Regions from separate parts of the Geobacillus sp. JS12 genome, predicted to be linked through region 2. Evidence: a T-box and tRNA genes for the amino acid it is inferred to sense, from the RefSeq annotation. Region 2 holds a T-box; the other holds one or more tRNA genes.
What was found. A T-box is a leader RNA that pairs with one kind of tRNA and senses whether it is charged. The one in region 2 lies ahead of trpS (tryptophan--tRNA ligase), so its partner is inferred to be a tRNA-Trp.

Region 1 (3,247 bases), 1.5 Mb from region 2:
ATCGAGGGCTTGACCTAACTTAGAAAAGCGCAGGCGAGCGGGTCGCCGCGACGGGCAAATGTTCTTCGCCTGCAGGGATGTTCACATCCCGAAGGCGAAGGTTATTTGACCCCGAGCGGCGGCGAGCCGGAGCTGGACAATGCGAAAAGCGCAGGCGAGCGGCTTCTTCCGACGGTTATCTAGTTTTGAGGGAATGAAAAAACTCTTGACAGCTCAGCGCGAATCATTATAATAGTAAATGTCTAAAGAGATGTCATTTCGCAGCAGCTCAGTGACGAGCATTTGCATCATCGGATGAACTGCGAGTTGCCTTGACACGTCCAGCTTCTTTGAATCGGCTGGCAGAGGAAGAGGCAGGGCATCTTATTGGGAGAATTGACCTTCGTTATGATTCCGCAGTAGCTCAGTGGTAGAGCAATCGGCTGTTAACCGATTGGTCGCAGGTTCGAATCCTGCCTGCGGAGCCATCGTGGAGAGCTGTCCGAGTGGTCGAAGGAGCACGATTGGAAATCGTGTAGGCGTGAATAGCGCCTCAAGGGTTCGAATCCCTTGCTCTCCGCCATGATCCATCAGCATGGCCCGTTGGTCAAGTGGTTAAGACACCGCCCTTTCACGGCGGTAACACGGGTTCGAATCCCGTACGGGTCACTTCTTTGTGGAGGATTAGCTCAGCTGGGAGAGCACTTGCCTTACAAGCAAGGGGTCGGCGGTTCGATCCCGTCATCCTCCACCATCTTAATATAAAAGCTGACTTGCTTTCTCATCATCGTGGGGTGGAGCAAAGAGCCTTTGCTTCAACGAATCCGCTTCCAGTTGCCTCGACGCATCTGGCATCTTTGAATCAGCTTGTAGAGGAAGAGGCAACGAACAACAACACTAAAAGTATTGTGAAAATCAACTTACTTTCTTATCGCCGCGGGGTGGAGCAGTCCGGTAGCTCGTCGGGCTCATAACCCGAAGGTCGCAGGTTCAAATCCTGCCCCCGCAACCAAAAATGGTCCCGTAGTGTAGTGGTTAACATGCCTGCCTGTCACGCAGGAGATCGCGGGTTCGAGTCCCGTCGGGACCGCCATCTTTCCAAAAATGCATGATGCAACGAATCATGTGATCGGTGAAATACGGCTCGGCAGCTCAGTCGGTAGAGACGAGCATCCGCTTCATCGAATTCGCATCGAGTTGCCTCGACGCATCCAGCATCTTGGAATCCGCTGGCAGAGGAAGGGACACAAAAGTCATCAACGAACAAGGGAAAAATAAGATACGGCTCGGTAGCTCAGTCGGTAGAGCAAAGGACTGAAAATCCTTGTGTCGGCGGTTCGATTCCGTCCCGAGCCACCATATAATTGATAGCAAGCTGACTTAGCTCTATTGGCAGAGACGAGCATCCGCTTCATCGAATCGATTGCGAGTTGTCCCGACGCACCCAGCTTCTTCGAATTGGCTGGTAGAGGAAGGGACACAACAAATGAACAATGATCCACGATTTATATCATAATTATGCCGACTTAGCTCAATTGGTAGAGACGAGCACTTGCTTCGTCGAGTCGGCTTCGAGTTGCCTCGACGCATCCTGCTTCCTCGAATCAGCTTGTAGAGGAAGAGGCACAGAGCACAACAATGAGCCACCTTCTTGCATTTGTTTTATGCCGACTTAGCTCAATTGGTAGAGCAACTGAATCGTAATCAGTAGGTTGCGGGTTCAAGTCCTGCAGTCGGCACCATTCCTTGGAGGGGTAGCGAAGTGGCTAAACGCGGCGGACTGTAAATCCGCTCCCTTTGGGTTCGGCGGTTCGAATCCGTCCCCCTCCACCATTTTAACAAAGGGGCATAGTTTAATGGTAGAACAGAGGTCTCCAAAACCTCCGGTGTGGGTTCGATTCCTACTGCCCCTGCCATTCCTATCATGATTATGGCGACTATGGCGAAGTGGTTAACGCACCAGATTGTGGCTCTGGCATGCGTGGGTTCGATTCCCACTAGTCGCCCTTCACTTACAACGTTGGGGTATAGCCAAGCGGTAAGGCAACGGACTTTGACTCCGTGATGCGTTGGTTCGAATCCAGCTACCCCAGCCACGGATGCGGAAGTAGTTCAGTGGTAGAACACCACCTTGCCAAGGTGGGGGTCGCGGGTTCGAGTCCCGTCTTCCGCTCTCGATCAAGGCGGCATAGCCAAGTGGTAAGGCAGAGGTCTGCAAAACCTTTACCCCCGGTTCGAATCCGGGTGCCGCCTCCATATCTAATGAATAAAAAAGTGTTGACAGTTGAAAGATGATTTGGTAAATTGTTAATTGTCGCGCCGATGTGGCGGAATTGGCAGACGCGCACGACTCAAAATCGTGTGGGGTAGCCCCCGTGTGGGTTCGACTCCCACCATCGGCATCCTCAGAATTCGATAGCCCACGATCTAAAATCGTGGAACCCTTGATACGACCGCAAACGCGGTCGTTTTTCATTTTCTGGGAATTCCGAAAAAAACGATAGAATCCGAAAAAATTTTGCACGAATTTTGCATTTCTACCATCTAGATCATCCATGATTTCGTCAATCATCATGTTTTTTTAGTACCCATGATGGATTTGACAAACTGGAGCTTTTCATAAAAGGGTGAAACAATTTTGTCGTAAATGCGACTAATGATAACAAAGGAGGAGGAGATTGGGCTGAAAAGATGGCTTGCTTTCATTGCCGCCGTGTGGAGTGTTTGGTTGGCAGGTTGTAGCGGGCAAACTGACCGCTATGCCATTGAAGGGTATGTCGTGAGAAAAGAAGGGGGGAGCATTTTGGTTGTCAGTTCTGATCCGCAAGATTTTCGTTCCACAGGCGGGCTTAAAGAGTTTTATAATACCATCTTGGTTTCTAGTGCACCAGCGCGAGTGAACATTGGTCAAAAAGTTCAAGTTTGGATAGATGGGGGGATTGCTGAATCGTATCCAGGCCAAGGGAAGGCGGGCAAAGTATTGGTTGTGCCAAGCTCTCCGCGTGATGGCGCCAGCTTATCGGAGGAGGAGGCGATTCGCCAAGCGTTGAAACAAGAAGAGAGTCGGCTCGAGCAGATGATTCCTGTGATTCGGGCTGTTCATTATGACAAACAAGCGGACACTTGGATGATTCAAATAAAAGACGCCCATGAACGAACGAAATTCGATGTTCGGATCAAAGATGAATAAAAGCGTTTTGCCGCATGCGAAGCAAAAGCTGTCCCCCTCTTCCCAGCATGGGGGAGAGAGGGCAGCTTGTCGATGACG
Region 2 (3,247 bases):
TGTTCATGCGCAGCCAGTAAAGCGACGGATCCAATTTCGTATGGAAGTTTTTGTCGTTTTTGTACTTGTCGACGAACTCCGCCGTCAAGCCGACGCGGTCCGCTTGTTTTGTTTCATACAAGTTGACGGCCGGTGCCGTGTCTTTGACGACTTTCACATTGACTTTTTCCAGCTTGACGTTGTCTTTGTCCCAGTAGTTCGGGTTTTTCGTATATACCCAACCTTGTTCGTGCTTCCACTCGCTCAACACGAACGGGCCGTTGTACAGCGTCGTGTTGGCTTCCAAGCCGTATTTGTCGCCTTGCGCTTTCACGAATTTCTCGTTTTGCGGCATAAACGTGCCAAACGCTGTCAAGCCGACGAAATACGGAACTGGGTTTTTCAGCTCGACTTTCAAGGTGTAGTCATCAAGGGCTTTGACGCCGACTTGGTCAAGCGGCACCTTGCCTGTGTTGGCTTCTTCGGCGTTTTTAATGTCGTACATAATGTACGCATATTCCGATTTCGTTTTCGGATCCAACACACGCTTCCAAGCGAATTCAAAATCGTGCGCCGTCACCGGATCGCCGTTCGACCACTTCGCGTCTTTGCGAAGCTTGAACGTATACGTTTTGCCGTCTTGGCTCACTTCATAGCTTTCCGCGATCCCCGGCACCGGCTTGTTGTCTTTGCCTAAACGGTACAGGCCTTCCATGACGTTGTTCAAGACGATAAACGATACTTGGTCGGTAGCGAGCGCCGAATCAAGCGACGGGATTTCTTGGCTTTCAAGCAAGTTCAGCACCTGCTCCTTTTTCTCCGCCGGCTTTTCGCCTCCCTGGCCGCCTTGAGCGTTGTTGTTGTCCTTGCCTCCGCCGCACGCCGCGAGGAACGTTGACAGCGCGAGAAGCAGGACGAGGAAGAAAGAAAATCGCTTCTTCACTAAAAAACCCCCCTTAAAAATTTATGTAGCGTATTACAAATCTTCTGAACCATTTGATTTCAGAAGATTGCACTTACATCGCTTATTATATCCTGTGTTAGTATATTTGAAAAGGATTTTTTTATTTCCTTAAATAAAAAAATTTCAAACTAATTAAAAACAAGATAGGGATCGGATTCATTTACATTTGCATTGTAATGACTTTTTCCGCAATTGTAAACAAAAAATTTCTGCCTACAGAAAAAAGAAAACGCTTACAATATAATTTTTTTGCCCTTCCCCTCGGCTCCAAAGCAAATCCCTCCTTAAATTCCATATTTCTTCTATGATTTTTTTAATATAATTTTGTTGATAATTTTGACAATCTTCCCGCCCACACGATTTATGATAAAATAAGCAGTGAGAAGGGAAAGGCGGGAACAGACGATATGAAACAAACGGCTGTGCGGACTGGATGGCTCGTCGTTGCGATGCTGGCGGCAAGCTCACTCATTGTCGTGGGACAAGGTGCATGGAGTATAGTGGCTTTTATTAACGTTTCGTTTTTGCTCTCCCTTTTGCCTCTGTCGCTCGGCGGGCTTTTGTTTGTTTATGAACGCGGGTTTTTCAGCGGATTCGCATACGGGTTTCGCCGATTGCGCAGAAGCAGCGCGAGGGTGGAGCGGTATCTTGAGGAAGCGGCAGCAGAACATGAATCGGATGAGCTGCACGGTCCGCGGCGTTTCGCCATCACGTATCCGCTTCTCTTTTCTGGTCTGCTTCTGTTTCTGGCGATGATTGCCGCCGGATATGCCGTGCAATAAGGTTGCAACAGCTGAATGTTTTTCGTATAATATAAGGCAAATCTCGAATAAACCGAGCGATGAGAAAGAAAAGTACATATGGCGATGCCTTCAGAGAGCTTGTGGACGGTGCGAACAAGCGGCTAGCCATATGGAATGGGCTTTCGAGCTTCCCGCCGAACCGGCGACGCAGTAGGCGGGGACGTTCCCCGCGTTACAGGGGGCCATGCGCTAAGCATGGGCTGAGCGATTGCGCTTGTCGGCGCAATAAGTAGGGTGGCACCGCGGTCCTACCGTCCCTATCAGAGGGATGGCAGGGCCTTTTTTATTTTTTGCTTGAGGGAGTGAAGATCGATGAAAACCATTTTTTCCGGCATTCAGCCAAGCGGCGTCATCACCCTTGGCAACTACATCGGGGCGCTGCGGCAGTTTGTCGAGCTGCAGCATGAATACAACTGCTATTTTTGCATCGTTGACCAACACGCCATTACCGTTCCGCAAGACCCACACGAACTGCGGCAAAACATCCGCCGCCTCGCCGCTTTGTATTTAGCAGTCGGCATCGACCCGACGCAAGCGACGTTGTTCATCCAGTCAGAAGTGCCGGCGCACGCTCAAGCCGCTTGGATGCTGCAGTGCATCGTTTATATCGGCGAACTTGAGCGGATGACGCAATTTAAAGAAAAATCGGCCGGCAAAGAGGCGGTCAGCGCCGGACTGCTCACGTACCCGCCGCTGATGGCCGCTGACATTTTGCTTTATAACACCGACATCGTCCCGGTCGGCGAAGACCAAAAGCAGCATATCGAGCTGACGCGCGATCTGGCGGAACGGTTCAACAAACGGTACGGCGAGCTGTTTACGATCCCTGAGGCGCGCATTCCGAAAGTCGGCGCCCGCATCATGTCGCTTGTCGACCCGACGAAGAAGATGAGCAAATCCGATCCGAACCCGAAAGCGTACATCACACTGCTTGACGATGCAAAAACGATCGAGAAGAAGATCAAAAGCGCCGTCACCGACTCGGAAGGAACGATTCGCTACGACAAAGAAGCGAAGCCAGGCATTTCGAACTTGCTCAATATTTATTCGACGCTATCCGGTCAATCGATCGAGGAGTTGGAGCGGCAATACGAAGGAAAAGGATACGGCGTCTTCAAAGCCGACCTCGCTCAAGTCGTCATCGAAACGCTTCGACCGATTCAAGAGCGGTATCACCATTGGATGGAAAGCGAGGAGCTTGACCGCGTGTTGGATGAAGGGGCGGAAAAAGCAAATCGGGTTGCATCGGAAATGGTGCGCAAAATGGAGCAAGCCATGGGGCTCGGGCGGCGGCGGTAAATAGCCGCATCGAGCGAAGCCATACAAAAACGGGCAGGCGCCTATCGCCTTGGCCCGTTTTTTAATTGACTTTTGGTTCTTGCTCCATTTCCCACAGTTTTTCGAAAAATGGCTGCCCTTTGATCAAGTTTTCGCACAGCTGCTCATGCCGTTCGGACCACCCGTATTTCGTCTCATTATACAATTGTTCCCACGCTTCATC

Region 1: it encodes a tRNA-Trp, which carries the amino acid that the T-box ahead of trpS (tryptophan--tRNA ligase) is inferred to sense. The anticodon was not compared.

The regions. Positions count from the first base shown of each region.
Region 1 covers NZ_CP014749.1:2,534,515-2,537,761, reverse strand. Annotated here, with positions in the region: rRNA gene A0V43_RS12465 (23S ribosomal RNA) at 1-17, shown strand, start outside; tRNA gene A0V43_RS12460 (tRNA-Asn) at 393-467, shown strand; tRNA gene A0V43_RS12455 (tRNA-Ser) at 472-562, shown strand; tRNA gene A0V43_RS12450 (tRNA-Glu) at 577-648, shown strand; tRNA gene A0V43_RS12445 (tRNA-Val) at 658-733, shown strand; tRNA gene A0V43_RS12440 (tRNA-Met) at 915-991, shown strand; tRNA gene A0V43_RS12435 (tRNA-Asp) at 997-1,072, shown strand; tRNA gene A0V43_RS12430 (tRNA-Phe) at 1,263-1,338, shown strand; tRNA gene A0V43_RS12425 (tRNA-Thr) at 1,646-1,721, shown strand; tRNA gene A0V43_RS12420 (tRNA-Tyr) at 1,728-1,812, shown strand; tRNA gene A0V43_RS12415 (tRNA-Trp) at 1,822-1,895, shown strand; tRNA gene A0V43_RS12410 (tRNA-His) at 1,913-1,985, shown strand; tRNA gene A0V43_RS12405 (tRNA-Gln) at 2,001-2,075, shown strand; tRNA gene A0V43_RS12400 (tRNA-Gly) at 2,081-2,152, shown strand; tRNA gene A0V43_RS12395 (tRNA-Cys) at 2,162-2,235, shown strand; tRNA gene A0V43_RS12390 (tRNA-Leu) at 2,298-2,381, shown strand; gene A0V43_RS12385 (YobA family protein) at 2,708-3,169, shown strand.
Region 2 covers NZ_CP014749.1:276,360-279,606, reverse strand. Annotated here, with positions in the region: gene A0V43_RS01475 (peptide ABC transporter substrate-binding protein) at 1-922, opposite strand, end outside; gene A0V43_RS01470 (DUF3899 domain-containing protein) at 1,351-1,725, shown strand; T-box leader at 1,776-2,008, shown strand; gene trpS (tryptophan--tRNA ligase) at 2,059-3,045, shown strand; gene A0V43_RS01460 (YjbA family protein) at 3,107-3,247, opposite strand, start outside.